One region of the Serratia sp. NA_112.1 genome, then DNA from elsewhere that is predicted to be linked to it. Evidence: predicted binding sites of a transcription regulator. Region 1 holds the regulator's gene; each other region holds the start of a gene.
What was found. Region 1 encodes PurR, which represses purine synthesis genes. Its sites were predicted from a motif close to CANGCAAACGTTTGCNTG; they were not measured.
Positions count from the first base shown of each region.

Region 2: ACUTQ5_RS04135 (amino acid aminotransferase) is a predicted target of PurR. The motif match lies at 2,498-2,515, and genes of this name have one in related genera.
Region 3: serA (phosphoglycerate dehydrogenase) is a predicted target of PurR. The motif match lies at 2,801-2,818, and genes of this name have one in related genera.

Region 1 is NZ_JBQZFO010000003.1:410,449-421,265, reverse strand. Features, by position in the region: gene ACUTQ5_RS09875 (TetR/AcrR family transcriptional regulator) at 1-559, shown strand, start outside; gene ACUTQ5_RS09870 (alkene reductase) at 647-1,744, shown strand; gene idi (isopentenyl-diphosphate Delta-isomerase) at 1,814-2,353, opposite strand; gene gloA (lactoylglutathione lyase) at 2,692-3,099, shown strand; gene rnt (ribonuclease T) at 3,178-3,858, shown strand; gene ACUTQ5_RS09850 (Grx4 family monothiol glutaredoxin) at 3,929-4,276, opposite strand; gene ACUTQ5_RS09845 (C40 family peptidase) at 4,691-5,512, shown strand; gene sodB (superoxide dismutase [Fe]) at 5,705-6,283, shown strand; gene cydH (cytochrome bd-I oxidase subunit CydH) at 6,337-6,426, opposite strand; gene purR (HTH-type transcriptional repressor PurR) at 6,750-7,775, shown strand; gene punR (DNA-binding transcriptional activator PunR) at 7,772-8,716, opposite strand; gene punC (purine nucleoside transporter PunC) at 8,840-10,048, shown strand; gene cfa (cyclopropane fatty acyl phospholipid synthase) at 10,389-10,817, shown strand, end outside.
Region 2 is NZ_JBQZFO010000001.1:851,262-862,078, reverse strand. Features, by position in the region: gene asnS (asparagine--tRNA ligase) at 1-940, shown strand, start outside; gene ompC (porin OmpC) at 1,243-2,334, shown strand; gene ACUTQ5_RS04135 (amino acid aminotransferase) at 2,581-3,771, shown strand; gene ACUTQ5_RS04130 (MBL fold metallo-hydrolase) at 3,856-4,503, opposite strand; gene ACUTQ5_RS04125 (YcbK family protein) at 4,570-5,118, opposite strand; gene ldtD (L,D-transpeptidase) at 5,300-7,141, opposite strand; gene mukB (chromosome partition protein MukB) at 7,367-10,817, opposite strand, start outside.
Region 3 is NZ_JBQZFO010000007.1:161,748-172,564, forward strand. Features, by position in the region: gene zapA (cell division protein ZapA) at 84-413, shown strand; RNA gene ssrS (6S RNA) at 455-637, shown strand; gene ACUTQ5_RS15590 (5-formyltetrahydrofolate cyclo-ligase) at 666-1,274, shown strand; gene serA (phosphoglycerate dehydrogenase) at 1,480-2,718, opposite strand; gene rpiA (ribose-5-phosphate isomerase RpiA) at 3,020-3,676, opposite strand; gene ACUTQ5_RS15605 (LysR family transcriptional regulator ArgP) at 3,880-4,773, shown strand; gene ACUTQ5_RS15610 (oxidative stress defense protein) at 5,050-5,781, opposite strand; gene argO (arginine exporter ArgO) at 5,893-6,510, opposite strand; gene ACUTQ5_RS15620 (IclR family transcriptional regulator) at 6,634-7,452, opposite strand; gene ACUTQ5_RS15625 (sugar ABC transporter ATP-binding protein) at 7,815-9,368, shown strand; gene ACUTQ5_RS15630 (ABC transporter permease) at 9,361-10,443, shown strand; gene ACUTQ5_RS15635 (ABC transporter substrate-binding protein) at 10,459-10,817, shown strand, end outside.

The sequences.
Region 1 (10,817 bases):
CGCTACCGGCGAGACCCTCAGCCTGCGTCTCGGTTTTACCGGTATGGGACTGAGCGAACTGCTGAGCACGGCGGGCGTGCCAAAAGGTTCGTTCTACCACTACTTCCGGTCGAAGGAAGTTTTTGGCGAAGCGATGCTACAGCGTTATTTCGAACACTATGATGCGGCAATGCAACAGCTGTTTGCCGATGATAAAGGTGATGCACGCCACCAATTGTTAAGCTATTACGCTCAGGCGATCAGCTATCACTGCCGCAGCGAATGCCATAACGCCTGCCTGGCGGTGAAATTGTCTGCCGAGGTGAGCGACCTGTCGGAGCCCATGCGTCATGCGCTGGAAACCGGCAGTGCCCGGGTGATTGGTCACCTGCAGGATACGATTGAACGCGGGATCCGCGAAGGTTCATTGTCGCTGGCCATGAGTCCGGCGGCCACGGCGGAAACGCTGTATTCCCTGTGGCTTGGCGCCTCTTTGCGCGCCAAAATCCGCCATTCGGTCGCCCCGCTGACCAGCGCGCTGGAAAGTATTGAACTGTTGCTGCGTCCGGCGCAGCGCTAAAAAAATGCCCTGACTTATCATGAATTGCCACATTGGGCGGTTTTATATTTATCACTAGTCGACCGGTCTATTAATATAGGATGCACTATGAAGATTGAAAAGTTGTTCTCCCCGCTGAAGGTTGGCGCTGTAATCCTGCCAAACCGCGTGTTTATGGCCCCGCTGACGCGCCTGCGCAGCATTGAGCCAGGTGATATCCCGACGCCATTGATGGGGGAATACTATGCCCAACGCGCCAGCGCGGGTCTGATTGTCACCGAAGCCACCCAGATTTCTTTCCAGGCGAAAGGCTATGCCGGCGCACCGGGGCTGCATACCCCAGAGCAGATCGCCGCGTGGAAAAAGATCACCCAAGCTGTGCATGAAAAAAACGGCCATATCGCCGTTCAGCTGTGGCACGTGGGCCGTATCTCCCATAACAGCCTGCAGCCGGGCCAGCAGGCTCCGGTCGCCCCTTCTGCGATCAATGCCGACACACGCACTACCGTGCGTGACGAAACTGGTGCCTGGGTACGAGTGCCAACCTCTACCCCTCGCGCCCTGGAAACTGAAGAGATCCCAGGCATCATTAACGATTTCCGCCAGGCGACTGCCAACGCACGTGAGGCCGGTTTCGACTTTATCGAACTGCATGCGGCGCACGGCTATCTGCTGCACCAGTTTATGGCTCCGGCATCTAATCAGCGTACCGATCAGTACGGCGGCAGCATCGAAAACCGCACGCGTCTGACACTGGAAGTGGTTGATGCCAGCATCGCTGAATGGGGTTCAGAGCACATTGGTATCCGTATTTCACCGCTGGGTCCGTTCAACGGCCTGGACAATGGTGAAGATCAGGAAGATGCAGCCCTGTATCTGGTGGAAGAGCTGAACAAGCGTAACATCGCCTATCTACACATTTCCGAGCCTGACTGGGCGGGTGGCAAGCCTTATTCCGACGCCTTCCGTGACTCGGTACGCGCCCACTTTAAAGGGGTGATTGTCGGGGCCGGTGCCTATACCGGCGAGAAAGCAGAAGAGTTAATTAATAAAGGCTTTATCGATGCCGTGGCCTTTGGCCGTAGCTATATCGCCAACCCGGACCTGGTTGAGCGCTTCAAACTGAGCGCGGAGCTGAACGAACCTAAACCGGAAACGTTCTATGGTGGTGGTGCTGAAGGCTATACCGACTATCCAACGCTGTAAGTAAAATAGCAAAGCCCGCCGGTAGACTAATACCGGCGGGCTTTTTGCCATTGAGGGGATATCTGTCAGTTAGCTCGCCGCCAACCTCGCCCAACGTTCCATTTCATTGGTTCCAAGATCCTTCATTATGGTGAGAAACCAAACGGTAAACTTTTCAGGATTACGCGTTGTTTCATCCATTAATTGCTGAATATCAGTCCACGACCAACTATGGGCCTCTTCAGGCGCTCCCTGCGGCTTGCCATCAAATAAACCCACGTAGATATGATCGAATTCATGCTCAATTAAATTGCCGGGTACCGCAGACTGATAGGTAAAGCTGGAAACTTGTTGTAGTTCAGTGCTGAAACCCATCTCTTCCTGCAGGCGACGCTGTGCCGCAGCCAGCGTTGACTCGCCCCAGCGCGGGTGGCCACAACAGCTGTTGGTCCATAGCCCGGCCGAGTGATACTTACTGAATGCCCGCTGTTGCAACAGCAGGCGGCCCTGGCTATCAAAGATAAAAATTGAAAATGCCCGGTGCAGTAACCCCTGTTGGTGTACCCGCATTTTGCTTTGGGAGCCAATCGGATTATCATCAGCATCAACCAGAATCAGCATTTCATCCATTAAGCGGCTCCTTCGGCAAACCTGATGTTCCTGCTGTGAAAATATAAACCGTCATTATTAATCTGATCCAAATTTATAAATTAGCCCTGTCCAATCCGGGCGCTAAATCGTTATCGTGACGCTCTGTTCCTGACAGCGGTTATAGTACTTATTTCCATGTTATGCACGGCGACAAAGTGTGCGGTAGTGTTACCCTGCCGAATTCCTGAGTGACAACGTCACTGATGTCATAATGCTCCCTGCCGTGGCATACATTGAAATCCCTTATGCGACAACGCTATACTGGATTTGCTTCAATCCATCCGCCATTGGCAACGGCACATCCAATCAGAGGAATTATGCGCTTACTCCATACCATGATCCGCGTCGGTGACCTGCAACGCTCCATCGACTTCTATACCAAGGTATTAGGCATGCGCTTGCTGCGTACCAGCGAGAACCCGGAATACAAGTACTCACTGGCGTTTGTAGGCTATACCGATGAAAGTGAAGGTGCGGTGATTGAACTGACCTATAACTGGGGCACCGACAGCTACGAGATGGGCACCGCATTCGGCCACCTGGCCCTGGGCGTGGATGATGTCGCCGCAACCTGTGACAGCATTCGTCATGCCGGCGGCAAGGTCACTCGCGAAGCCGGCCCGGTCAAGGGCGGCACCACGGTTATCGCCTTTGTTGAAGATCCGGACGGTTATAAAATCGAACTGATCGAGAACAAACACGCCGGCCATGGCCTCGGCCACTAAGGTCAACCAGGGGCGCTTTCTGCGCCCTTGTTTTTTCCGCGTGATAACCGCCTGCAACCGGGCGCAAAATTTGCCATAATGCGCGCTGCATTCGATGAAGATAAGAAACTGATGGCCGAAAAAAGTGATCTTAACGCCCTGAGTGGCCGTTTTCGTGGGTTTTACCCCGTAGTGATAGATATAGAAACTGCCGGATTTAATGCCAAAACTGACGCGTTGCTGGAGATTGCCGCCGTTACGTTAAAAATGGATGAAGACGGCTGGTTGCAGCAGGACGAAACCCTGCACTTTCACGTGGAGCCTTTTGAAGGTGCCAACCTGCAGCCCGAAGCGCTGGCGTTTAACGGCATAGATCCGAGTAATCCCCTGCGCGGTGCGGTCAGTGAGTACGATGCACTGCACGCTATTTTTAAAGCGGTACGCAAGGGCATTAAGGATCGCGGCTGTAACCGGGCGATAATTGTGGCGCATAACGCCAATTTTGATCACAGCTTCTTGATGGCAGCCGCCGAGCGCGCCAGCCTGAAACGCAATCCTTTCCACCCTTTCGCCACCTTTGATACCGCGGCGTTAAGCGGACTGGTGTTGGGACAGACGGTACTGGCCAAAGCCTGCATTGCCGCCGATATTCCCTTCGATAGTGCCCAGGCGCATTCAGCGCTGTATGACACCGAGCAAACCGCTCAGCTGTTCTGCGAGCTGGTTAACCGCTGGAAGCGTCTTGGCGGTTGGCCACTGGCCGCCACTAATACCGACTAAGACAAAAAAATCGGGCGGCCCAGTATTAGCTGGCACCGCCCGATGACTTGCAACAATAAAACCAAGCCGATTATGGCTGCTGGTCTTCCTGCTGTTTGTACTTCTCTGCCGTTTCTTTGATCAGCTGCTGCAATTCACCGCGCTGATACATTTCCATGATGATATCACAGCCGCCGACCAGCTCACCGTCTACCCACAGCTGTGGGAAAGTCGGCCAGTTGGCGTATTTCGGCAACTCGGAACGGATGTCCGGGTTCTGCAGAATATCAACATAAGCAAAGCGTTCGCCACAGGCAGACAGTGCCTGCACGGCTTGCGCCGAGAAACCGCAGTTTGGCAATTTCGGTGAACCTTTCATGTACAGCAGAATTGGGTTCTCAGTGATCTGGTGCTGAATTTTTTCAATCGTCGTCGTCATTATATTGCTTCCTCAAGCCAAATCTCATGGCTACAACATGCATCACACTGGCTATTGTAGCGGCTGGAACAGTTGCAAGAAAACGCCATCTTTTGCAAGGGCATTCCCCCGTTGTCAGTCGCGTCTCACCGGCAAGGCCTTTCCGGTCAAAACATATGCGCAGAATAACATTTTTAATCCGGCCATTTCACTAATATATTTCCTGTCAAAAAACGCCACTTAATAAGTTCCCTGGTGGTCGTTGTTGGTTTTTTATACATCAACGGTTTGATTTTTCGGCAAAAAAAATGCTATTAACGTTTTCTCACAATATGGATTATCATTTATGGGTTCTTCGCTGTTTTATATGGCGAAATTCGGGAATACTGTCACTCATTCGATATCTGTTCCGGGGCCAAGGTTGGTAACGTCGACATGCGTTTAATTCTTACGCTTTTTGTGCTGTTGTTTACACAGCTATTCTTTAATCTGGCGCACGCAGCGCCACAGTCGCGTGTTGCCGCTGAGCAGCGCAAGAGCCACGTAAACGAAGCCCGGCCGGATGACCGCAAGAAAAAGAAAGCGGTTAAAGCCAGCAGCAAAAAAGTGAAAGTCACTACTCCGCAGAAAACCGCCAAGGTCTCCAAAGCCAAAACAGAAAAAGCCGCTAAAAAGATCGTTAGCACAAAATCGAAAAACAAAACTCATAAAATAGCCAAAATTAAAGTGACTCCGCCGAAGAAGGGTTATAAAAAAGGCTATGGCCGCCATCGCAAAACCGGCATGGCAACCGCCAAATTGGTGGGTGACGAAAAGCCGCTGAAGCTCAGCCCGGCACACAAAAAACGCTACCAGCATGCCAAGCAAACCGCGATGGCCAAGCTGATGGATCAAATGGGTAAACCTTATCGCTGGGGGGGCACCTCGCCAAGAACCGGCTTTGATTGCAGCGGCCTGATTTATTACGCCTATAAAGACATCGTTAAAATTAAAATGCCGCGTACTGCCAACGAGATGTATCACCTGCGTGACGCAGCGCCAATCAAGAAGAGTGAACTGGAAAGTGGCGACCTGGTGTTCTTCCGCATTAACAACCGCGGTGTGGCTGACCATGTTGGGGTTTATCTGGGCAACGGTAAATTCATTCAGTCACCGCGTACCGGTGAAGAAATCCGCATCAGCCAACTCGACAACGACTACTGGCAAAACCACTACATCGGCGCACGCCGGGTTGTCACGCCAAAAACCATTCGATAATCTCTTTTGCGGCTGGCGCTGTCAGCCGCTCTCCCCTAATAGTTCCCGCAAACCTCATTGTTGTATTCAATCCCTTACCCGTTCCCCTGTATTTCATCGCGAAAATTGCTAATCTAAATACCCACAATAAAAACAGGTCAATCTATCGCCCATTGTTACGTCGGTGGACTGGCACTGTACAAGGAGAAAGCAATGTCGTTTGAACTTCCTGCATTACCTTATGAAAAAAACGCCCTCGAACCGCACATTTCCGCAGAAACCCTGGAATACCATTATGGCAAGCATCACAACGCCTACGTGGTGAACCTGAACAATCTGCTGAAAGGCAGTAAGTTTGAAGGGTTGTCCCTGGAAGAAATCGTTAAGGCCTCTGACGGCGGCATCTTCAACAATGCAGCCCAGATATGGAACCACACTTTCTATTGGCACTGTCTGTCGCCACAGGGCGGCGGTGAGCCTGAAGGTAAACTGGCTGAGGCAATAAATCAGGCATTTGGTTCTTTCGCCGCCTTTAAGCAGCAATTCAGCGACGCCGCAGTGAAAAACTTTGGCGCAGGCTGGACCTGGCTGGTGAAAACGCCAGAGAGTTCGCTGGCTATTGTTAACACCTCGAACGCGGCGACACCGCTGACCGGTGATGATAAACCACTGCTGACCGTCGACGTTTGGGAACACGCTTACTACATCGATTACCGCAACGCGCGACCTGCCTACCTGGAAAATTTCTGGTCACTGGTTAACTGGGCATTTGTGGAAAAGAACCTGGCGTAACGCGGGGAAAAACAATCAGGCGCAGCGAGCTGCGCCTGTTTTACTTGAGGGGATCAGTTCAAAGCAGCGGTGAAGCTGAAAGCAATAATCACGGCCAGCGCACAAACGGTGGTGAACAGTGACATTTTCAGATCGGTATCCATTACAACTCCTTTTCAGATTGGGTTGCCCAAGGGTAAAAGGCACACAATTAATGCGTCAAACCATTTTCACACAGTTAAACAATAAAATCTTGTTATCATTTCCCGGTTTATTATACCGATTACCTCTTCCACTTTGGCTCAATATGGGACAAAATTCGCAGTTCACAACTGTGTACCGGCAAAATGCCCCTCCTGACCAAGCGCTGACGACTTCAACACACTAAAAACTCAGTTTTCGCTTCTTTGGAGAAGGATCTACGCAGGCAAACGATTAACATCATACTTACATACTGCAACATGTGAGTTCAGGAGTCATTCTTTACATGGCAACGATTAAAGATGTGGCCAAACGCGCTGGCGTTTCCACCACCACCGTTTCGCACGTCATCAATAAGACTCGTTTCGTCGCCGAAGAGACTAAAGCGGCCGTTGGCGCTGCGATTAAAGAGCTGCATTACTCACCCAGCGCCGTAGCGCGCAGCCTGAAGGTCAATCACACCAAATCGATTGGCCTGCTGGCCACCTCCAGCGAAGCCCCCTACTTTGCCGAAGTAATCGAGGCGGTAGAAAACAGCTGCTACAGCAAAGGCTATACGCTGATTTTGTGCAACTCGCACAACAATCTGGACAAACAGCGGGCCTATCTGGCGATGCTGGCACAAAAACGTGTCGATGGCCTGCTGGTAATGTGTTCGGAATATCCAGACCAACTGCTGGGTATGCTGGAAGACTATCGCAATATTCCAATGGTCGTCATGGACTGGGGCGCAGCCCGCGGTGATTTTACCGATAGCATTATTGATAACGCCTTCGAAGGCGGCTATCTGGCCGGGCGTTATCTGATTGAACGCGGTCACCGCGATATCGGTGCCATTCCAGGCCAACTGTCGCGCAATACCGGTGGCGGCCGCCATCAGGGTTTTTTAAAAGCCATGGAAGAAGCCAATATCGAAGTACGCGACGAGTGGATTGTTCAGGGCGACTTTGAGCCGGAATCCGGTTACAAGGCCATGCACCAGATCTTGTCGCAGAAGCATCGGCCGACCGCGGTATTCTGCGGCGGCGACATCATGGCGATGGGCGCGATCTGCGCCGCCGACGAACTTGGGCTGCGGGTGCCACAAGACATTTCGGTAATTGGCTACGATAACGTGCGTAACGCCCGCTATTTCACCCCGGCGCTGACCACCATTCATCAACCCAAAGAGCGTTTGGGTGAGATGGCGTTCACCATGTTGCTGGACCGTATAATCAGCAAGCGCGAAGAGTCGCAGGTGATTGAAGTGCATCCAAAGCTGATTGAGCGCCGTTCGGTCGCTGACGGCCCATTCATCGATTACCGCCGCTAATTGCTATCGCCGGAAGCCGCTGTGGCTTCCGGCACCACTTCGCTTAGCCATTCCTGATTCAGCGTTTCACTGTCCCCCAGGTAATCCAACAGCCAGGCCATCGCCGGTGATGGCCTATTCTGCTGCCAGGTCAGGCAACAGGGGCTGGCCGGAAACGGCTGCTGCAGCTGCAACGCTACCAGTTCCCCACGCTGCACCAATGGCAAGGCCTGATGCGCCGGCATCATGCCAACGCATAGGCCGGCACACAGACAGTCCAGCGCCGAGGCCCAGTCCGGCACCACCAGCCGCCGTTGGTTATCCAGTGTCCAGGTGACCCGCTTGGGCAGATTACGCGAGGTATCTTCCAGACACAGGGACGGGAAAGGCCGCAGTTGATCATCATTCAACAGGCCGTCCAACGCCGCCAGCGGATGTTGCGGACTGACCACACACAGCCAGCGCATGTCGCCCATATCGCGAAAGGCAAAGCCGCCGCCGACCGGCACCGCACGCGTCGCCCCAATCGCCATATCAGCACGTCCGTCCACCAGCGCATCCCAGACGCCGTTAAACACTTCCAGTTGAACCAAAAGTTCTACGTCGGGAAAATGGCGATAAAAATCCAGCACCAGTTGGCGACAACGCTGGGGTTTAACAATGATGTCTACCGCAATTTTTAGTTGACCACGCCAACCGTTAGCCACCTGCTGGCACTGGCGGCGAGTGTCGAGCATTTTTTTGATGACACTGCGCGCTTCCTGCACAAATACCACGCCGGCCGGGGTCAGTTCCACGTCACGATGCCGCCGTTCAAACAGCGGAACTGCCAGCCATTGTTCCAATTGCCGCACGGTATAACTGACCGCCGAGGGCACTCGGTGCAGTTCCTGCGCCGCTGCGCTGAAACTACCTGTGCGGGCGACCGCATCTACCACATCGAGAGAATATTCAGACCACACAATCTTGCCTTCAATTTTTTTAACAGCACTTCGCAAATATTACCGTTTCACAAGCAGAGATCCAGCCGGATACACTTGCCGGCGCTAAAAACCTGCGACATTAAAATATTAACGAGAAATACCATGAGAAATTCCTTTGGTTTTATGTTCTACCTTGCCGGCCTGAGTATGCTGGGTTACCTGGCCACCGACATGTACCTGCCCGCCTTTGGTGTAATGCAGCAAGATCTGCAAATTTCCGCCGGGGCGATCAGTGCCAGCCTCAGTATCTTCCTGGCCGGCTTTGCCTTTGCTCAACTGCTATGGGGTCCGCTTTCCGACCGTCTTGGCCGTAAACCGGTATTGCTGATTGGCCTGGCGCTATTTGCGCTGGGATGCCTGGGCATGCTGTGGGTACAAAATGCCGTTCAACTGTGGTCACTGCGGTTTATCCAGGCGATTGGCGTCTGTTCCGCCGCCGTCACTTGGCAGGCACTGGTGATCGACCGCTACCGTGAAGGCAAGGCAAACCGCGTATTCGCCACCATTATGCCGCTGGTAGCCCTCTCACCGGCTCTGGCGCCACTGGTCGGTGCCTGGCTACTGAACCACATGGGCTGGCGTGCCATTTTCGCCGTGCTGCTGGGCATTACCGTCATTCTCTTGCTACCGACTCTGCTGTTGAAAGAAAACGCCAAATCTTTGCCTTCCGCAGAAAATAAAAACGCCCTGACCTTCTGGCAACTACTGAAATCTCCGGTATTCAGCGGCAGCGTTATCATCTTTGCCGCCTGCTCCGCCGGCTTCTTCGCCTGGCTGACCGGTTCACCCTTTATTCTTGGCGATATGGGGTACAGCCCAAATGATATCGGCCTGAGTTATGTGCCACAGACCCTGGCCTTCCTGTTAGGGGGTTATGGCTGCCGCACCGCGTTAAATCGCATTAATGGCAACACCTTACTGCCGTGGCTGCTGGTAGCTTATGGCATCAGTATGGTGACGTTATATCTGGTTGCCACGCTGACCGAACCCACGCTTACCACGCTGCTGCTCCCGTTCTGCGTGATGGCGCTGGCCAACGGTGCCACCTACCCAATCGTAGTGGCAAATGCGTTAACCCCGTTCCCGGCAGGCACAGGCAAAGCCGCAGCGCTGCAAAATACCCTGCAGTTGGGCCTGTGTTTTGTCGCCAGCATGCTGGTATCGGCCTTTATCAGCCAGCCGTTGTTGGCAACGGTGACGGTGATGGTTTCTATGGTAGTATTAGCCGCATTGGGCTATATGCTGCAACGGGGAAAAGTGATGGATGAACAGCAGGCGACGCGGCAGGAACATGCTAACTCAGCGTCATAATTGTATGTATTAATAATCACTTAAACAATATTTTTGCCGAGTGCGATTTACAGTTGAGTAAGCGTCTCGGCAAGCCTATACTCAAAACGACCTTTTAAAATAACACCTTTATAATTTCTTTATCACAAATTGCTGTTGTGTACGCGAATGGCGTCACACTTTTTTAAGGATTGTCTTTCCAGCGTTTCTTGCGCAGGAACCTTCTTAAAATTTTCCTCTGTTCATAGTCGGATATCAGGCACCACGGAACTTTTTGCCGTAGATAAACGTATGCACCCGCAGAATTTGTCTAAGCTATTTTTTGGCGGGTCATAAGTCAGAAGAAAGTGATGGAGAAGCTATGAGTTCATCGTGTATAGAAGATGTGAGCATCCAGGACAACCAATGGTATCGCATCGCTAATGAAATGCTCAGCATGGCCGGTATTGAAATAAACGGCTCACGCCCTTTCGATATTCAGGTTAAAAATCCCGATTTTTTTAAACGCGTGCTGCAGGAAGGTTCTCTTGGCCTGGGCGAAAGCTATATGGACGGCTGGTGGGAATGTGAACGGCTGGATATATTCTTTCAACACGTGGTCCGTGCCGGGCTGGAAAAGAAACTCCCCCGCCATTTAAAAGATACCCTGCGTATTGCCGCCGCGCGACTCACCAATTTGCAATCGAAGAAACGCGCCTGGATAGTCGGTAAAGAACATTACGATCTGGGGAACGATCTGTTTACGCAGATGCTCGATCCGCATATGCAATATTCCTGCGCCTACTGGAAA
Region 2 (10,817 bases), on a different contig from region 1:
GAATGGCTTCTTCTGGGTTTCCACCCCGCTGATCACCGCCTCGGATACCGAAGGCGCCGGTGAAATGTTCCGCGTTTCAACCCTGGATCTGGAAAATCTGCCGCGAACCGATAAAGGTGCTGTCGATTTTAGCCAGGACTTTTTCGGTAAAGAAGCCTTCCTGACCGTTTCCGGCCAGTTGAACGGCGAAACTTATGCCTGTGCGCTGTCGAAAATTTACACTTTCGGCCCGACTTTCCGCGCCGAGAACTCCAACACCAGCCGCCACCTGGCGGAGTTTTGGATGATCGAACCGGAAGTGGCATTTGCCGATCTTGAAGACATCGCCGAGTTGGCGGAAAAAATGCTGAAGTATGTATTCCAGGCCGTATTGAACGAGCGCATGGATGACATGCAGTTCTTCGCCGAGCGCGTAGACAAAGATGCCATTGACCGCCTGCAACGTTTTGTTTCTTCCGATTTTGCTCAGGTTGATTACACCGAAGCGGTGGAAATCCTGATCGCTTCCGGCCAGACTTTCGAAAACCCGGTTTCCTGGGGGATCGACCTGTCTTCCGAACATGAGCGTTATCTGGCTGAGAAACACTTCAAAGCGCCGGTAGTCGTGAAAAACTACCCGAAAGACATCAAAGCTTTCTATATGCGTATGAACGATGACGGTAAAACCGTTGCCGCAATGGACGTTCTGGCTCCGGGCATTGGTGAAATCATCGGCGGTGCTCAGCGTGAAGAACGTCTGGACGTACTGGATCAGCGTCTGGAAGCCATGGGGCTGAATAAAGAAGACTACTGGTGGTATCGCGATCTGCGTCGTTACGGCACCGTGCCTCATGCCGGTTTCGGTTTGGGCTTTGAGCGTTTAATCGCCTATGTAACCGGCGTGCAAAACGTGCGTGATGTCATTCCGTTCCCACGTACACCACGTAATGCAACCTTTTAATTAATCAGATAATACATTTCCCAATTAATTTAGTTACAAAACCAAGGCCAGCTTTGCTGGCCTTTCGCATTTATTTATATTGACCCACGTCACAAAGTTCCCTTAATATTACATTTAGTTACAAATACTTTCTTTTTGAAACCTCATTGGGACATTAGTAGCATTTTCGTTCTAGATTAACCCGGCTGTGAATGGAACACTGCGTGCAGACACAGGACGACACCAATCTATCAACAATAGTTCAAAAGAATTATTGGCGGCAGTGGCAAAGGTGTCCGAATAACACCAATGAGGGTAATATAATGATGAAGCGCAACATTCTTGCAGTGGTAATCCCGGCTCTGTTAGCGGCTGGTGCAGCAAACGCTGCTGAGATCTATAACAAAGACGGCAACAAGCTGGATCTGTACGGTAAAGTTGATGCACGCCATACTTTCTCTAAAAACGATGGCGACGATGGCGATCAGACCTACGTTCGCTTCGGCTTCAAAGGTGAAACTCAGATTGCCGACCAACTGACCGGTTACGGCCAGTGGGAATACAACGTTCAGGCTAACCACGCTGAATCTCAGGGCACCGAAGGCACCAAGACTCGTCTGGGCTTCGCTGGTCTGAAATTCGCTGACTACGGCTCCTTCGACTACGGTCGTAACTATGGCGTAATCTATGACGTTATGGCCTACACTGACCAACTGCCGGTGTTCGGTGACGATACTATGTATCAGAACAACGACAACTTTATGATTGGTCGTTCTAACGGTCTGGCTACCTACCGTAACAGCAACTTCTTCGGGCTGGTGGACGGCTTGAGCTTTGCCGTTCAATACCAGGGTAAGAATGAAAATGACAACCGTAGCCTGAAAGATCAGAACGGTGACGGTTGGGGTACATCTGTTGCCTATGACATCGGCGCAGGCGTTAGCGTTAGCGGCGCATACTTCTCTTCAAACCGTACTAAATACCAGAAAGCTGACGGCAACGGCGATAAAGCTGATGCATACGCCCTGGGTACCAAATACGATGCCAACAACGTTTACCTGGCAGCGTTCTACGGCGAATCTCGTAATACCACGCCATACGGTTCTGCTAATCAGATCGCTAACAAAACTCAAAACCTTGAATTGGTTGCCCAATACCAATTCGACTTCGGCCTGCGACCTTCCCTGGCTTACCTGCAGTCTAAAGGCAAGCAGCTGAAAGGCAACGGCGCATTCACCGGCGGCGATGCTGACCTGGTGAAATACATTGATGTAGCTACCTACTACTACTTCAACAAAAACATGTCCACCTACGTTGATTACAAAATCAACCTGCTGGACGAAAATGATTACACCCGCGCTAACGGTGTATCAACAGACAACGTTGTTGGTGTAGGCCTGGTTTACCAGTTCTAAGTTGTCGCGCTTAACGGCGGTTCACTGTCGGATAAGTTAAAAAAACAGGGCTTCGGCCCTGTTTTTGTTTGTGCGCCATCTGTGAATTTTTATCCTGCCGATTTGCCCTTCCCCGCCATTTTTTCTGCCTAACCTGCCCCCTTCACAAGATCGCGGTGTTTTTCTCGCAAACGGTTGGCAAAGGGCATCACTGGCGCTACCCTGATGCTTCTGTCTGCTTAACTCCGAGCCATGGAAACACCTGACATGTTTGAAAAAATCACTGCTGCACCTGCCGATCCTATCCTGGGTCTGACCGACATTTTCCGCGCTGACACCCGCCCTAACAAAATCAACCTGGGGATTGGCGTTTATAAAGATGAAACCGGTAAAACTCCGGTGCTGACCAGCGTTAAAAAAGCTGAGCAGTATCTCCTGGAAAATGAGACCACCAAAAACTATCTCGGCATTGAAGGTATTCCGGCGTTCGCCAACTGCACGCAAGAGCTGCTGTTCGGCAAACAAAGCCCAATCATTGCCGACAAGCGTGCGCGTACCGCACAAACGCCTGGTGGCACCGGCGGCCTGCGTGTAGCAGCTGACTTCATCGCCAACCAGACCAGCGCGAAACGCATCTGGATCAGCAACCCAAGCTGGCCGAACCACAACAACGTGTTTGGTGCGGTCGGTCTGGAAGTGTTGGAATACGCCTACTACGATGCAGCCAATCATGCGCTGGACTTCGATGGTCTGCTCCGCAGCCTTAAACAGGCTCAGACCGGCGATGTGGTGCTGTTCCACGGCTGCTGCCATAACCCAACCGGCATCGACCCAACGCCAGAGCAGTGGGCACAATTGGCCGAGCTGTCTGTGGCTAACGGCTGGTTGCCGCTGTTCGACTTCGCGTACCAGGGCTTTGCCAATGGTCTGGAAGAAGATGCCCAGGGCCTGCGCATTTTTGCCGCCAAACATCAGGAGCTGATCGTCGCCAGTTCTTACTCGAAGAACTTCGGTCTTTACAACGAACGCGTGGGTGCCTGCACCGTCGTTGCTGCTGACACAGAAACCGCCGACCGCGCCTTCAGCCAGGTGAAAGCCGCCATCCGCGCCAACTACTCTAACCCACCGTCACACGGTGCTGCCATTGTGGCAACCATCCTGGGCGACGATGCGTTACGTGCGCTGTGGGAGCAGGAGCTGACCGACATGCGTCAACGCATTCATCGTATGCGCCAGCTGTTCGTGAATACCCTGCAGGAGAAAGGCGCTGAGCAAGACTTCAGCTTTATCATCAATCAGAACGGCATGTTCTCGTTCAGCGGGCTGACCAAAGAACAGGTGCTGCGTCTGCGTGACGAGTTTGGCGTCTACGCCGTTAACTCCGGTCGCGTTAACGTTGCCGGCATGACACCGGACAATATGGCGCCGCTGTGCGAAGCCATCGTCGCCGTGCTGTAAAACCGTCGCATGACACATAGCAAAAGGGGCGCTCAAAGCGCCCCTTCGTTATTTCTACCAGGAGTTATTTCTGCCGGAAATAACTTACCAGATGGCCGGCTCTTCACGCAGGAACGGATTGGTTTCACGCTCTTGACCGAAGGTCGACATTGGCCCATGACCTGGAATAAACGCCATGTCATCACCCTGCGGCAATAGTTTGGTGCGGATCGAGTTAATCAACGCCTGGTGATCGCCTTGTGGGAAATCACTGCGCCCAACGCCACCGTTAAACAGCACGTCGCCCACCAGCGCCAATCGCGCCTGATCATTAATAAACACGATATGGCCAGGAGTATGGCCAGGGCAATGCAGCACCTTGAACGTCATCTCGCCCACCTGCACGCTATCCCCTTCTTCCAGCCACTGGGTTGGCGTCAGCGGTGCGCACTCTTCCAGCCCAAACATGCGGCTCTGCGCAGGCAGGCCGTCCAGCCAGAAAGCATCTCTCTTATCCGGGCCGAAGATCGGCACCTGGTAATGCTCAGCCAGCTCAGCGGCAGCGCCAACGTGATCGAGATGGCCATGAGTCAGCAGGATCTGCGTAACAGTTACGCCCTGTCTGGCTATTTCGGCCTTCAGTTTTTCAGGTTCACCGCCGGGATCGACCAACGCCGCCTGCTGAGTGCTCTCACACCAGATCAGGCTGCAGTTCTGACTAAAAGCGGTAACGGGAATAATGTGGTATTTCATAAGGCTCCAACGACAACGGCGCCATACCCTGCCGGGCTGACGCGACTCACTTATGGTGCACAGCGATTACCAGGTCCGCACCGGGCCGGTATCAATGTGTACGAAGTTGCTACGTGGGTAATATCCTACACCACCGGCGCTCATTTTTAACGCCGCTTTACGGATATTACTCAGTTGGATGCCTTCGATATGGAAGTCCATCGCCTGGCCTTTGGTGTGGTAACTGTGCTTGGCCACACCGCGGCTGCGTCCACGCAGCTCATTATTGGTGTCAAGGGAGCGATAACCTGAAACCAACTGCACCGGCTTGTTGGTGCCCAATAGACCTTGCAGACGATAGAGATGATCGAACAGACGAGGATCGATCGACTTGACCTTATTGGCTCGATAATCACGGAAGAGATGATTAAGGCGGACTAATTCGTCTTTATTATATCCCTTGCCGTCGAAGAATTCGGCTTTAAGCGATTCGCCCGTATGCATATTATTTACAACAAGAATACGCGGGCGCGAAGTAGAAAGGCTGGCAAAGGCTTGCCCTGGGAGCAGCGCTATGCCCACAGCGGCGCTACCTAACGCCAGCCATTTACGGCGATGATGATCAATTTTGTCCATGTTTCTGTTAAACCCGGCAAGAATATCAAAATATATGCACAAAACAGCGCACTGCCCGAACCATAACCGCCCACGCTGGCTGAGTCAACCCGTGATGTCCTGCGGTTTGCAGGCACTCACGCAATGAGTGCCTGCAACATGGCCCGATATTCTGACCGTTATTTATTTATAATTACTGCATTTATTGCATTAATTTTTCGGCCTGAGCCAAAATTTGTGCGCCCGATCTCACCGTTTCATCATAATTGTAAATATCTGTGCGGAATTGTGGTTTTCCATCATCAGAGACCCAAGCGGTTAAATAATACAATTTAACCGGGATATGCTGGCGAATATTTACGAAGGTGGTATTCCCCTGTTTCAGGGTGGAAGAAACACGGGTGTTGTTCCAGCCGGCATCCTGTAACAACATATTCGCCAAATCCGATGCCTTGTTGACCCGAACACAGCCGGAGCTTAAGGCACGAATGTCTTTCTGGAACAGATTATGGTTGGGTGTATCGTGCAGATAGATAGCGTCCGAACTCGGCATGTTGAATTTAAAACGCCCCAGTGAGTTGGTCGCTCCCGGAGCCTGGCGGATCCGATACGGGAAATTACGAGGCGAAATCATACTCCAGTCGATCATTGCCGGGTTAATCACCTCGGCATCGTTGCTCCAACCCGAAAGAACGGTATAGCCATGCTTCTGGAAGTAGCTGCCGTCACGCATCGCCTTCGGCACGATATCTTCACGCACCAGCGTAGTCGGTACGTTCCACGGCGGGTTCACCACCACATTATTCAATGCGCTGCTCATCAGCGGCGTCTTACGGCTCGGCCGCCCGACAATCACCCGCGAGGAAAGCACTTCATTGCCGTTCTGATAGTAGGTCAACGAGTAGTTGGGAATGTTAACCATAATACCGGTATCGACATGGCCGGGGAGTATCCGTAACCGCTGGATATTCAGTGCCAACAGCGAAGCGCGCATTTGCGGAGTCACATTAAGCCACTCACGAGTGCGCACGCCAATGATGCCGTCTGCACTCAGACCCTGCCATTTCTGGAAGCGCTTGACGCCCTCCACCAGATCGGGAGTATAGCGATTATCGGTAACGGTCACCGGGCTCTCTGACTGCTGCGAAAAAGGCGACTGCGGCGTTGGGACCAGCTCTTTCACTGGAGCTGCGGCCGGACTGACCACGGCACTCTGGCTTTCTCGACTTTTTTCTTCATCGACCGACAGGCCACCATCGTCAGGTTCATTACGCGAACCGGTCAATACCGCAGGGGGATCCTGCGCTTCCACCGGTACCGTAGAAGGCGTCAGCATGCCGTTACGCGCCAGGATCTCACGCAAAGCTGGGATACCATCGCTCAGTTGATCGGGACGCAGGCTTGGGCCATTAGCCATTTGCGGCCACGGACGACCATCGGCCAGCATATCCCGCAGGGCCTGATGCATCTTGGCGTATTGCGGATGCTGTGGCGCCAGCGTATTGACATAAGCCAGAGTTTTCCCCTGACGTACCGCCAACTGCCATTGGTTAATCACCGTATTGGGCGGCAGACCGAGTTTGTAGGGAATATTGCTGTAGAGCCAATTATTACCGTTGGCACCGATGGACGAAACGAACTGCAAATAGCCCAGCATCGCATCAGACAGCACCACATCGCGCGCCACATCGGTAATCGCCGGGTTGGTCAACAGCTTCACCCATTGGGTAAACTGCGGCTGTACGCCAGACATCGCCAACTCGGCCAGTTGCTGTTGAAATTGCTGAACCGCTTCGTGGTCCTGCCACATCAATTGCATCCGGTTCGCTGCATATAAAGGAGCCAGCGTCGAAAGATAATAGGGTGTGGCACCTTTCGGTAATGCCGCCATTATTTCCGAACGGCTTTGCGCCACTGACATGCCGGATGACGCTACCGGAAACGCAGGAACGGTTGCCCATACGGGTAAAGACGACGCAAGACCACATGCGATTGCGCAACTTAACGCCAGCCGCCGTACAGTGTTTCCATTTCTAAGCAACATCCATTGCCCCCTGTATGCTCACAAAAAATATAACCAAGACAACTTATTAGTTTCAGTATACGAACAGAAAAGCCATTTTGCCCTTTGAGTGCCTATGAATAACTGCTATTTCATTAGGCTACTCGGTTTTCAGCGCAGAAAAAAGCAGGACTATCATCCTCCCGCACAAAAAAATAGCCACCCCAGGGCGGCTATTTTCAGATTATTAGCGGGCTTTTTTTGCGTTTACGGCGTTTCTGCCGCAGTAACACCCAGAACCGGCGGCTCATTGGCAAAACCGCGCAGCCCTACTACGTGTACATGTTCATGATTCTGGAACACTTTACGCACCAGTTTATAAGTCGTGCCTTTTTCCGGGCTGATATTTTCCGGTGCTGCGATAATCAGCTGCATTTCCAGACGGTCGCACAGCTCGAACAGCGTGGCGATGGATTTGGCATCCAGTCGCGCCGCTTCATCGAGGAACAACAGTCGGCATGGAGAAATATCTTTACCACGCAGACGGCGTGACTCTTCTTCCCAGCTCTGCACCACCATCACCAGAATCGACATCCCGGTACCAATCGCTTCCCCGGTAGACAACGCGCCACTCTCGGCACGCAGCCAACCGTCCGAGCCGCGGAAGACTTCCACTTCCAGCTCCAGATAGTTGCGGTAATCCAGCAGCTCTTCGCCGATGGTCTGTGGCGTACGCTGTCCCATGTCAATCTGCGGATTCAGACGCTGATACAGCTTGGCCAAGGCTTCCGAGAAGGTCAGTCGGTTGCTGTTGAACAGGTCCTGATGCTGTTCCTGTTGCTCGGAAAGCACGTCCAGCAGCGTCGCATGCGCTTCACGCACGTTGACGTTCAATCGCACGCTCTTCACCTGCCCGAAGGAAACCGCCTGCAGGCCCTGGTTGAGCATGCGAATACGGTTCTGTTCACGCTGGATGGTTTTGCGAATGATGTTCGCTACGCTCTTGGAACTGATTGCCAGTTTCTGTTCACGCGCGGTCAACTCTTCGGTCAGGCGGCCCAGTTCGATCTCCATCTGTTCGATGGCTTCAACCGGATCGTCGGTACGGATGATATCCTGACGAATACGTTCGCGCAGATGCTGATAGACCGCAATATAGAACTGGATCTTGCGTTCCGGGCGCTTGGGATCTTCCGACAGGCGCAGCACATCGCGCAGGTGTTCGTTATCCGACACCGCCAGACGCAGCGCACCGAGCGCCTTATCCGACATTGAGCGCAGCTCGTCACCGTCCATATAGGCCAGTTCGCGGCGGTGCAGACGACGCTCAACCCCATTGTCTTTCACCAGGCGCATCACGGCGCACCAGCCTGCCTTGGCGGTAACCACCTGCTCACGCAGCTGATAATAATCGCGCTCAAGCTTGCGCAGTTTCTTCTGCAGACTGTCCATTTCCGCTTCGCAGAAGGTCAGCTGTTTTTCCAGTTGGTTACGGCGCGCACGGTTGGTGCTCAGGGCCGCATGCAATTCATCACGACGAGTGCGCGCACGGGCTTCGGCATTGGCATCCGCCTGCACACCGATGTCTACCAGTTCCTGGCTCAGCTCTTTGAGCATGTCGCGCTTGGCGTCATACGAGCTTTTCAGCGATGCCAACACCTGGCTGTACTGGGTGAACTGGGTCTGATACTGGCGTAGCTGCTCACGGGCACGGGTACGTTCCGCTTCCGCCTGTTCCAGACGTTGGCGCAGCTTGTCGTTCAGATCGTTATTGGCATTTTGCATGCCGGCAGAGTCGGTATAGCTGAAGTGTGCACGACGCTGCACCACTTCAATCAGGGCAAACGCCTGCTGCTTGGCCTGACGCTGCACGCTCTGCGCCTGAGTGTAATCCTGCTGCAACTGCTCATGCTGCTGCGGATCACTCTGCAGCACCGACAGCAGCGGCTCCAGCTTGGTCAGGGAAACGCCGTGCTGCTGAATATGACGCGCGGCATCCTGCGCCTCTTCCAGCTCTTCACGGATTTCTTCAACCCGATCCTGCAGGGTTTCATCGTTTAGTAATGAAACCAGCGGCGTCAGACGGTTCAGTGCAGAAATGCCCTCTTTCGCCTGCTCGTACTGCTGACGCTGCTGCTGGTTCTGCGCTTCATGGTTATTCAGCGCACGTTCGATTTCACCACGGCGGGTATTGAGGCCACGGATTTCGGCTTCCGGATCGGCGTCAAAGGCTACCGCCAGATGGTTACCGATAAAACGGCTGAAGGCCTGGTGCGAACGCTGGGTTTTCTGCACGTCGAACGACAGGGTGGCATAACGCTCTGCCAACTTTTCCCGCTCGGCATGCAATATTTCCAGGCGGTTCTCACGTGCGGCACGGCCAAACAACGGCACTGCCGGGTAACGTGAGTAACGCCACTGGCGTTCGGCAGTTTTAACCAACACCGCGCGGTCTTGTTCTTCGACGGCGAATACGCTGTCATCAAACGACTGCGGATCCCCTTCGATCAGATAGAGATCTTCCGGGCAGTCTTCCAACCCTTCCAGCATCTCGCGTACCAGCGACAGATCCGGCACCACGATGGCGTGGCGTGACGGACCGTACAAAGCGGAGAAGTAGGGTGCATCGTCGATGGTAACGTCGTCGTAGATTTCGGACAGCAACACACCGCCAAAACGTTCGGCCAGCGTGACCAGACGCTGATCTTCGGCACCACCTGGCTGGCTGAGACGTTCAATTTGCGCTTCAACAGCACGTTTACCGGCAGCCACTTCGTCACGCTCAACAGTAGTTTCACGTTCGCGCTCCAGCAGTTGCTGCATGTACTCCGTAACCTGCTGGCTGTTTTCAAGCGCTTCGCCGCTTTGCTCACCGAGCTGGCTCAGAGCATCCTGCGCCGCCAACCAGATAGGTGCGCGGGTAGTCAGTTCGCGGATGCGTTGCTGAATTTGCTCCAGTTCCTGGCGCATTTCCATCCTACGCTCACCGGCATCGCTAACGCCCTGCGACAGCGATTCCAGACGCTCTTCCAGTTCTTGTTGCAGGGCATCGAGTTCGTCCGGCTGATACTGCTGGCCATGGCGTTTGCAGAATTCCTGCAGCAGACGCTCGGCATCCTGCTGGGAGCGCAGACGCTGTTCCAGCTCGCTCAGGCGCATACGCAAGGGTTGCACGCGTTCGGCAAGGTGTTGCTGTGATGGCCAGTCGCGCAGCAATTCGCGCGCACACTGCCAGGCTTCGCTGCGGCTGACCTGGCCGGCGATTTTACCCACCAGCTGATAAGCCTGTTCAAACTGGCCGTGCGCGGCGTCGGCCACGCTCAGCTTTTGCTCGAGCATCAGCAGCGCTTCTGTCGCATCCTGCTCGCGCGCCTGGAAAGTATCCAGCCAGTGTTCGGCATTTTCGGCGGTCAGTTCCGGCAATTGGCACAACGCACGCGCACGTTCCAGTGCCTGCAATGCCTGTTGATACTGAATGGCACGGGTCTGCTGCACGTCGAGCGCCTGCTGATAGTCGGCGAGTTGGCTTTTCAGCTCATCCACTTCCAGTTCGGCGGCCTCGGCACGCGCTTCGTTTTCGGCCTGCTGTTCGCTGGCCTCCGCAACCACTTCATTTTGTTCTTCCAATCGGTAGGTCAGCTCTTCCAGATCGCCTTCATAACGCTCGATCTTTTCCTGCTGACGCATCGCCGTTTGTACCAAATTCAGGTGATCGCTG
Region 3 (10,817 bases), on a different contig from region 1:
CGAGGTATATATAGTGGCGCCCGCTTTAGACGACCCGGTAGGGGTTGATTGAGGCTGGCGCGAAATTTAGGCAGGAAGGTGGCATGTCTGCACAACCAGTAGATATTCAAATTTTTGGTCGCTCTTTAAGAGTCAATTGCCCGCCAGAACAACAAGATGCGTTGAACATGGCAGCGGTCGATCTTAACGAACGGTTGCAAGATCTTAAAGTTCGCACTAGAGTCACAAATACTGAGCAGCTCGTTTTCATCGCGGCATTGAATGTTTGTCACGAACTTGCTCAAGAACGGTTGAAAACCCGTGATTATGCGTCCAATATGGAACAACGCATTCGCATGCTACAACAGACCATTGAACAGGCATTGCTTGAACAGGGTCGCATCTCTGAACGTCAGGATGCACAATTCGAATAACTTAAGTTGCTGATATCCAAGATTTTGGCAATGAGTAAAAAATTTCTCTGAGATGTTCGCCAGCGGGCCAGTCCCCTGAGCCGATATTTAGTACCAACAGAATGTGATGATCCGCGATCGGTGTGCATGCTCGGCCCGCCGAGAAGCCTTAAGATTGCGACAGCACGTTCACCTTGAACCATGGGTTCAAGGGTTACAGCCTGCGACGGCATCTCGGAGATTCCCCCTTCCTCAGCGGTAAGTGTGCTGACTATGTTTTTTCAAGCCCAGTATGCCCAGCAGCGGCAAAATATCCGTAACCAAATTCGTCAGCGTCGACGCGCCCTAACCTCTGAACAACAAAATAACTTTGCCCTGCAAACTGCCGAACGCATCGCTGCGCATCCACGCATCCAGGCGGCACACAGCATTGCAGTATTTTTGTCGTTTGACGGCGAGTTGGATACCCGTCCGCTGATTGAACGGTTATGGCAACAGGCCAAGCAAGTCTACCTGCCGGTGTTACACCCGTTTAGCCCCAGTAACCTGCTGTTCCTGCGTTACACCCCGGAAACGCCGCTGGTTAACAACCGTTTCAATATCCTTGAGCCACAGCTCGATGTGCGCAACGTCCTGCCGGTCGGGTCACTCGACGTGGTGCTGACGCCGCTGGTGGCGTTTGACAGCTCGGGCCAGCGTTTGGGGATGGGCGGCGGTTTTTACGATCGCACCCTGCAAAACTGGCAAAATGCCGGCCCCTACCCGATCGGGTTGGCGCATGACTGCCAGCAGGTGGAACAACTGCCGGTGGAACATTGGGATATCCCGCTGCCGGAAATCGTTACCCCAACGAAAAATTGGACATGGCGGATAGCCGAATAGCAAAAGGCCGGATAAATCCGGCCTTAGGTTGCTGACAAAGCAGGAAAAAGCGTGGTTTTTCCTGCTTTGTGGTGAACAGGCGAAAATCAATAAATTGATTTTCCTGATTTTTATTTATCAGCCTCTACTCGCTCTGGGCAGGAATGAGGTTTGTCATCAGTCTGAGGCCGGATAAATCCGGCCTTTTTTGTCACCGCGTTTTCAATCAGAGCAGCAGGCGAGCACGGATAGTGCCATCAATCGCCTTCATCCGTTGCAGTGCAGCATCGGCACGTTCGGTTTCCGCTTCGATATCGATAACCACATAGCCGATTTCCGGACCAGTTTGCAGGTACTGCGCGGCGATGTTCACCCCTTCTTCAGCAAAGATCTGGTTAATCTGCGTCAGTACGCCAGGGCGGTTTTCATGGATGTGCAGCAGTCGGCTGGCGTTAGGGCCATGCGCGGGCAGTGATACCTCCGGGAAGTTTACCGCCGACAGGGTCGAACCGTTGTCGGAGTATTTCGCCAGCTTGCCGGCCACTTCATCACCGATATTTTCCTGTGCTTCCTGAGTAGAACCACCAATGTGCGGGGTCAGGATCACGTTGTCGAACTCGCACAACGGTGAGTTGAACGGCTCGCTGTTGGTAGCCGGTTCTTCCGGGAAGACATCGATCGCCGCACCGGCCAAATGCTTGCTGGCCAATACTTTGCACAGTTCAGGAATATCCACCACGGTACCGCGCGAGGCGTTGATCAGAATCGAACCTGGCTTCATCAACGCCAGCTCTTCTGCGCCCATCATATTCTTGGTCGACAGGGTTTCCGGTACGTGCAGCGTCACTACGTCGCTCATATTGAGCAGATCGGACAGGTGGCGCACCTGTTGGGCATTGCCCAACGGCAGCTTGTTCTCGATATCGTAGAAGAACACTTTCATACCCAGACCTTCAGCCAGGATCCCCAACTGGGTGCCGATATGGCCGTAGCCAATAATCCCCAGCTTCTTACCGCGCGCTTCAAACGAGCCGACGGCCAGTTTCTGCCATTCGCCACGGTGCGCTTTGGCGTTGGCGGACGGAATGCCGCGCAACATCAGCAGCAGTTCGCCCAGCACCATTTCTGCCACGGATCGGGTATTAGAGAAAGGTGCGTTAAACACCGGAACGCCGCGTTTGGTCGCCGCCTTCAGATCAACCTGGTTAGTACCGATACAGAAACAACCTACCGCCACCAGCTTCTCTGCGGCAGCGAAAACTTCTTCGGTCAGATGCGTGCGCGATCGGATACCGACGAAGTGAGCATCGCGGATCGATGCCTTAAGCGATTCGGTGTCTAACGCACCTTTGTGATATTCAATGTTGGTATATCCGGCAGCCAGCAGATTATCTACCGTGCTCTGATGAACCCCTTCCACCAACAGGAATTTAATCCTGTCTTTCTCCAATGATACTTTTGCCATTTACCCGACCCTATGTTCAGACTTCAGAAGCGGCTGTTGTGAAACAGCACGCATCCAACATAACAAAAATAACGCAGGCGGCAATACAAACGATTGCCCGCCCGTCAGTACAAGGCTCAGCGTTGTTGGCGGTTTCTGGCAGAAAATGCCATAGGGAAAGAAATAGGCAGAAGCTTCGTGGAGCTATCGCTCGCAATGTGACATATGTCACCAAATTTGGCGCTTTTAATAAAAGATATTTTAACCAGTGAATTATGCGGCCCGGTGGGATCCAAGACCGCATACCTGCTGGGGTACTACATTATTCGACAACCTTCACGCCGCCAGGCGTACCCACCAGCGCGACATCGGCCCCCCGATTAGCGAACAGACCCACGGTCACCACACCGGCGATGCCGTTGATTTTGTTTTCCAGCGCGATGGCGTCCATGATGTTCAGGTTATGCACATCGAGGATCACGTTGCCGTTATCGGTCAGGACATTCTGACGATACTCCGGCAGCCCGCCCAGCTTCACCAGCTCACGCGCTACGTAAGAGCGAGCCATCGGGATCACTTCTACCGGCAGCGGGAATTTACCCAATACTTCAACCTGTTTGCTGGAATCAACAATACAGATAAATTTGCGCGCGATAGCAGCAATGATTTTTTCACGCGTCAGTGCAGCGCCACCGCCTTTGATCATCTGCATATGACGGTTGATTTCATCCGCGCCGTCGACATAAATATCCAGTGAATCCACTTCATTGCTGTCGAAAACGTGGATACCAAGGCTTTTCAGCTTGGCGGTGGAGGCGTCAGAGCTGGACACCGCCCCTTCGATCTGGTGCTTGATCGAGCCGAGCGCGTCAATAAAATGGGCGGCGGTCGAGCCAGTGCCGACCCCAACGATGGTGCCTGGGGTAACGTAATCCAGTGCTGCCCAGCCAACCGCTTTTTTCAGTTCATCCTGCGTCATAATATGTCCATTGCCTCTGTACGAAAACGTGTGCGTATTATAGGGTAAATCGCTATTTTTCACTCAGGCAGGATCACACTTCTTCACGCCAGGCCGCATTTTTAGGCGCGGTGCGACAAGATGACCCGGTGATTTTCTACCTGTAATACACCAGAGATGTGGCATAGTGCCTGTATCAATTTACTTTAAGGGATATCTTTCCGATGAAACGCCCAGACTATCGAACGCTGCAAGCGCTGGACGCGGTGATCCGTGAGCGTGGCTTTGAGCGCGCCGCGCAAAAACTTTGCATCACACAATCGGCAGTATCCCAGCGCATCAAACAGTTGGAAAACCTGTTTGGCCAACCGCTGTTGGTGCGTACCGTGCCGCCACGTCCGACCGAGCAGGGCCAAAAACTGCTGGCGCTGCTGCACCAGGTGGAATTACTGGAAGAAGAGTGGCTGGGTAACGATACCGGCATTGATACGCCGTTGCTGCTGTCGCTGGCGGTTAACGCCGACAGCCTGGCGACCTGGCTGCTACCGGCATTGAAACCGGTACTGACCGACTCCCCTATCCGCCTGAACTTGCAGGTAGAAGACGAAACACGCACTCAGGAACGCCTGCGCCGTGGTGAAGTGGTGGGCGCGGTGAGTATCCAGCCGCAGCCGCTGCCAAGCTGCCTGGTGGATCAACTGGGCGCGCTGGATTATTTATTCGTCGCCTCGAAGGGTTTTGCCGAGCGCTATTTCCCTAACGGGGTTACACGCTCCGCGCTGCTCAAAGCGCCGGCAGTGGCGTTCGATCATCTCGACGACATGCACCAGGCTTTCCTACAGCAGAACTTTGATCTGTCGCCGGGCAGCGTGCCCTGCCATATTGTGAACTCGTCGGAAGCCTTCGTGCAGTTGGCACGCCAGGGCACCACCTGCTGTATGATCCCGCATCTGCAGATTGAGAAAGAGTTGGCTTCGGGTGAACTGATCGATCTGACGCCGGGCCTGTTCCAGCGCCGCATGCTGTTCTGGCACCGCTTCGCGCCGGAGAGCCGCATGATGCGTAAAGTGACAGATGCCCTGCTGGAGCATGGCCGCCAGGTTCTGCGCCAGGATTAAATAGAAAAGGTTGCTGTTCAGGTTGTTTTTAAGCCCGCGATACCCGGGCCTAGCGCACCGAGGGGCACTCCGGCAGCTAAAGCTGCTACGACCCCATCGGCACGCTCTCCCTAATAACGGGCTTTATCAGTAGTCTGAAAGACCAATCTTATACCCTAAATAATTGGAGTTGCATCAAGGCGGCCAAGGCAGGAATCCCCAGGAGCTTACTCAAGTAAGTAACTGGGGTGACTGCCTGCAGCCAACACAGATGCAGCTTCAAGTATGACGGGTATATTACTGAGCGGCGTTGCGCTGCAACTCAAATACTACATCCACCTGATCGTCAAAGTGAATGCTTTGCTGTTCGTAGGTTTGCGCCGCATCACTTTCTGCTGCCGCACCCGCCGATTTATACATGCGCGCTACCGGCATCGGCTGGTAGTTGGCGACATGGTAACGAATGCTGTATACCGGCCCCAGCTTGGCGTTAAATCCTTTCGCCAGAGAAGCGGCTTGCTGAGTCGCGTTCTCGATGGCCTTCTGGCGCGCCTGCTCACGGTAGACGTCCGGTTTTGCCACGCCCAGCTCAACGGAACGGATCTCATTGAGACCGGATTTCAACGCCCCGTCCAGCAGCTCGTTCAACTTGTCCAACTGGCGCAATGTAACCTGTACCTGACGAACGGCACGGTAACCTTTCAACACCGACTCACCGGTTTTCAGGTAATCATATTCCGGTTGAGTGCGCAGGTTGGCGGCGCTGATGTCTTTCTTCTCAATATTGTTTTTCTGCAGGAAATCAAAATATTGCGCGACGCGCTCATCAACCTGCTTCTTCGCCTGGGCGGCGTCTTTGGATGAAACGCTGACCTCTATCGCCAGAGTGGCAATATCGGGTGTCGCGTCAACGCTGGAGGTACCCGAGGTCACTACGTGCGGCCCTTCCGGCACTTCTGCCGCCTGCAGCGCCAGAGGTAACGTCCCTAATCCAATCATTGCGGCCATAGCCAATGCTTTAAGCTTCACGGTGTCTCCTTGATGACAGGCTTTAACTGATTACCAGCCTGAAAGGCCAGTTCCTTGGCATCAAAGCTAGCATATCGCACGGGGTTTTGAATTCGGATTAGTGACAAATTCTTATAAACTTGCCCCTTGCCAGGCCAACTGCAAGGCGATACCCCACATCACCCCCCCAACCAATGTATTAATGATACGCTGCGCCATTTGGGTTTTCAGCCACGGTGCCAGCCAAGAGGCCAACAGCGCCAGGGCGAAGAACCAAACGACGGAAGCGCTGACCGCCCCCAGCGCAAACCAGGAACGTACGTCCGGCGTCAGTTGGCCCCCCAAACTTCCCAGTACCACAAAGGTGTCGAGATAGACATGCGGATTCAACCAGGTCACCGCCAGCATGGTCACCACCAGCCGCCAGCGGCTTTGTTTCAGCTCCTCCGCCGTCGCCAGTGCCAGTTGCCTGCTAAATGCGGTACGAAACGCCCCCCAGCCATACCACAGCAAAAAAGCTACCCCACCCCAGGTGACCAGCGCCAGCAGCAGAGGCGAGCGGCTCAGTAAGGCGCTACCACCGAAAATCCCGCCGCAGATCAGCACGATATCGCTCAGCGCACACAGCGACGCAACCATCAGATGATACTGTCGGCGAATCCCCTGATTCATGACAAAAACGTTTTGTGGGCCAAGCGGCAAGATCATCGCGGCGCTCAGAGCGAAGCCCTGCAAAAAGACAGCTAACATGGTATTCCTCACAGAGAAAAAAGCGCCGTTAAGCGGCGCGTATCGGGCAATACGCGCATCATAGGAGGAAAAAATTATTAGGTGAAATTGATATTTCTAATCAACTATCAGCAATGCTAATAATCAGGCGGGAATAACAAATCCCAGCTCCTGAGAAATACGCTGTGCGGTCGCCAGCACCGGCTTAATCAGGGCCTTGACACCAATCTGTTGCAGTTTCGCAGTCGGCAATGAGACCGACACCGCATAGGGCACCCGTTGTTGAATATCAAATACCGGCGCCGCCACGCAGGACACCCCCAGCTCATTCTCTTCGCGATCCATCGCCATGCCCTGCTTGCGAATATCGGCCAGCTCCTCATACATCTTTGGCAACTCAGTGATGGTATTACGCGTCAAGGTCTGAATTTCATGCTGATGGGTTTGCCAGTAACGATCGGGGTATTCGCTGTTGCCGTAGGCCATAAAAATCTTGCCCATCGCCGAGCAGTACAGCGGCATATGCTGGCCGATATAGGCACGGGTACGCATCATGCCGGTGGTCGGTTCCAGCTTGTAGATCAAAATGACATGGTCATCTTCGCGGCTGGAGAAGTTGACCGTCTCCCCCACTTCCAGATTGAGCCGTTCCAGGTGCGGTGCAGCGACATGGATAATATTCAGCGAAGAAAGCGCCTTCTGACCGATAGAAATAAACTTGGTGGTCAGGCGATAGCTGCCGGGCGACGGTGCCTGAGTGACATAGCCGCTCGTATGTAGCCCTTGCAGCAGGCGATGGACGGTACTTTTGTTCATGCCGGCCAACTCAGACAGGTGCGCCAGTGGGCAGCCGTTAGGGAAGTTGCTCAGAATCTCAATCAGTTGCAAACCGCGGAACAGGCTTTGGCTACCCAAGGGTTTGTCTTTCTTGTCATCTTTCTCGTCGACAGCTTTCAGGCTCATAGCGCAATTTCTCCAGTGTCGAGCCGCCAGCCAACGCCACGGCGTGGTAAACGGGCCCTTTGCCGGGAATGTTACCCCAAGGCCCGCATCAGGTGAAGACGGAACGCCGTTTCATTGTCGTCAGCGGGTTAAAAACCCGCAACACTCCGCTAACTTCCGAAGTGAGTTGTGCGTCACAATTCTGCAAAGAGGTAAATAACAAATTGTTTTAAAAGGATAATTAAAACTCCTCCGGCTTTGCTTTAGATCGGCAATCGGCATATTATTTTTGAAATTGAATTTCATATATTGAAATATAAAGGCGATTTAACCACCATAAAGCATCACGCCGTTCGCGGATGCAGAGACCAGGGGCGCATCACATGACACCAGAAAATGCGGAACAACCCATTCTCACCCTCAGCCATATCGTCAAACGCTTTGGCGGCAATGTCGCAGTGAATGACGTCAGCCTGCAGGTGATGCCGGGCGAAGTCCTGGCCTTGCTGGGTGAAAATGGCGCGGGCAAATCGACGCTGATCAAAGTACTGGCCGGGGTTTACCCGCGCGACGGCGGCGATATTCAGTTTCAAGGGGCCAGCATAGCCTCCGCCGCGGCGATAAAAAGTGACAGCCGCCAGCCTATTGCTTTTATTCATCAGGATCTCGGGCTGATCGAGTGGATGACGGTGGCGGAAAATATGGCGCTGGTGATGGGTTTCCCGCGTCGTTTCGGCCTGATCGACTGGCGCGACAATCACCGCCGCGCCGTTCAGGCACTGCAGGATGTCGGCATCGAGTTGGATCCCGACGCCAGAGTCTTCGAACTGTCGCGTACCGAAAAATCGCTGCTGGCGATAGCCCGAGCAGTCGCGGTGAATGCTGAACTGCTGGTGCTGGATGAACCCACCGCCTCGCTGCCAGCCAACGATGTGCGCCACCTGTTTGCGGTGATTAACCGGCTACGTGCCAAAAAGGTCGGCATGATTTACGTCACCCACCGGCTCGATGAAGTGATCGAAATTGCCGATCGGGTGTGCGTTATGCGCGACGGCCGTTATGTGGCGGGTGGCAATACCGCCGACTATTCGCTGCGCGATCTGGTGCAGATGATCGTCGGTGAAGCTATGGCGGACGACCAGCGTGAACCTCTGCCCGAACATCGGCCACCCGTGCTGCAGCTCAGTAACGTGGTGGTCGGTGATATCGGTCCGGTCAGCTTCACTTTGCAGCCTGGGGAAATGCTGGCGCTGGCCGGTCTGCGCGGTGCCGGACAGGAAGAGATTGGCCGGTTGCTGTTTGGCCTGCGTCACGCTGATGAAGGCCAAATCCGCTTTCGCGACCAGCCTTACACCGCCGGCAGCCCACAGCAAGCCATGGCCTGCGGCGTCTCCCTGGTGGCGGGCGACCGCACCGGCGAAAGCCTGGTGATGTCGATGAGCGTGCGTGAAAACCTGTTTATCAACCCTGTGGCCAGCGGCCACAAACTACTGTCACGCTACAGCCGCCGAGCCGAGATCGGTGCCAGTTGGTGGAAAGTGCAGTTGTTCGACGTACGCCCCAAGGACGTCAATATCGATATCAGCGCCCTGTCCGGCGGTAACCAGCAAAAGGTAGTAATGGCACGCTGGATGCATTTAGGCGCCCCACTGCTGATCCTGGAAGATCCCACCGCCGGCGTAGACGTCGGTGCGCGAGCGGAAATCTACCATCTGTTAAATAAATCCCTGGAGGAAGGCGTGGCGGTATTGGTTATCTCCAACGACTTTGAGGAGATCGCCCATATCTGCAATCGCGCACTGGTGTTTAACCGGGGAAAAGTCGTCGGCGAGCTGAAAAATCAGCAGGTGTCATTCGCCAATTTATTGGAACTGGCCTCTGCCAGCGCCGGGGAAATTCTCGAGACAAGGTTAGAATCTGAGGTGGGTCATGTCTAAAACATCTGTTAAATCAACGGCTCTTGAACAAAGAGTCAGCCTGTCGCAGGACGGCACCGGCCCGTGGCTGATGCAGCTACTTACCCGCTACGGCCTGCTGCTGTTGTGCTTTGCGCTGGTGCTCCTGTTTTCACTGATATCCCCCACGTTTGCCTCAATGCTGACGCTGCAGGCTATCCTCTCCAGCAAAGCCAAGATCGCCCTGTTGGCACTGGCGGCGACCATCCCGATGATCGTCGGCAAAATTGACCTTAACGTCGGCTTCGGCATCGTGCTGTGGCATATCCTGGCCATTACCTTACAGGTGGAATACGGCTTTTCGTGGCAGATGGCGGTGCTGGTAGTGCTGGCATTCTCCGCGCTGTATGGCCTGTTGAACGGTATTTTGGTGGCGCTGGCGGATATCGACAGTTTCGTCGCCACCCTCGGATCCGGCACCGCGCTGTATGCCATTGCGCTGTGGCACTCCGGCGGACGACAGATCGTCGGCGATCTGCCGGATGCCTTTACCGCCCTGCACCACACCGAGATCGGCGGGATCCCGATCGTGGCGCTCTACGTGTTGATCGCCGCAGTGGTGCTGTGGTTGATCACCGAACACACTCCACTTGGCCGTTGCATGTACGCCGTTGGCGGAAACCCGGCGGCGGCGCGGCTGAACGGTATTTCGGTCAATCGCTTTACCATCGGTGCCTTTATCGCCTCCAGCGTGCTGACCGGCTTTAGCGGGGTGCTGATCGCCGCCGAGCAGGGGGTGGGCCAGGCCAGCGTTGGCATGGACTATCTATTGCCCGCGCTGGTCGGCGCCTTCCTCGGCAGTACCACCATTCGTCCCGGTCGGGTTAACGTCTGGGGCACCGTGGTCGGCATCGCCATTCTGGCTATCGGCATCGCCGGTATCCAGCAGTTCGGCGGCGAGTTCTGGGTCGAACCGCTGTTTAACGGTGCGACGCTGTTGCTGTCAATCACCCTGGCAGGCTACGCCCAACGCCGTCGGTTACTTAATCAAAAAGCGGTTCAAAGCAGCCCAGCCACTTCGGCTGATAAAAATAACCATAAAGCGATCAATCCTTAACCAGGAGTTCACCGAATGAAACGTCTTTGGATATTGTCCACGACCCTGCTGCTGGCCAGCACCGCCTCATCCGCCTGGGCCGATGCCTACCTCGACCAGGCCACGGCGGCGGTCGCCAAGGCCACCGCCATCGTGACCCAGTGGGATGGCCCCACCAGCGGGCCAAAGTTACAGGCCAACAAGAAAATCATCTTTATCGCTTCGGACATGAAAAACGGCGGCGTGCAGGGAGTGCAGGAAGGGCTGAGTGAAGCGGCGAAAGCGGCAGGATGGAAATTGGAAACCCTGGACGGCGGCGGCTCGGTGAAAGATCAGCTGGCTTCACTGAACCAGGCGATTGCCCAGAAACCGGACGGTATCGTGATCGGCGGCTG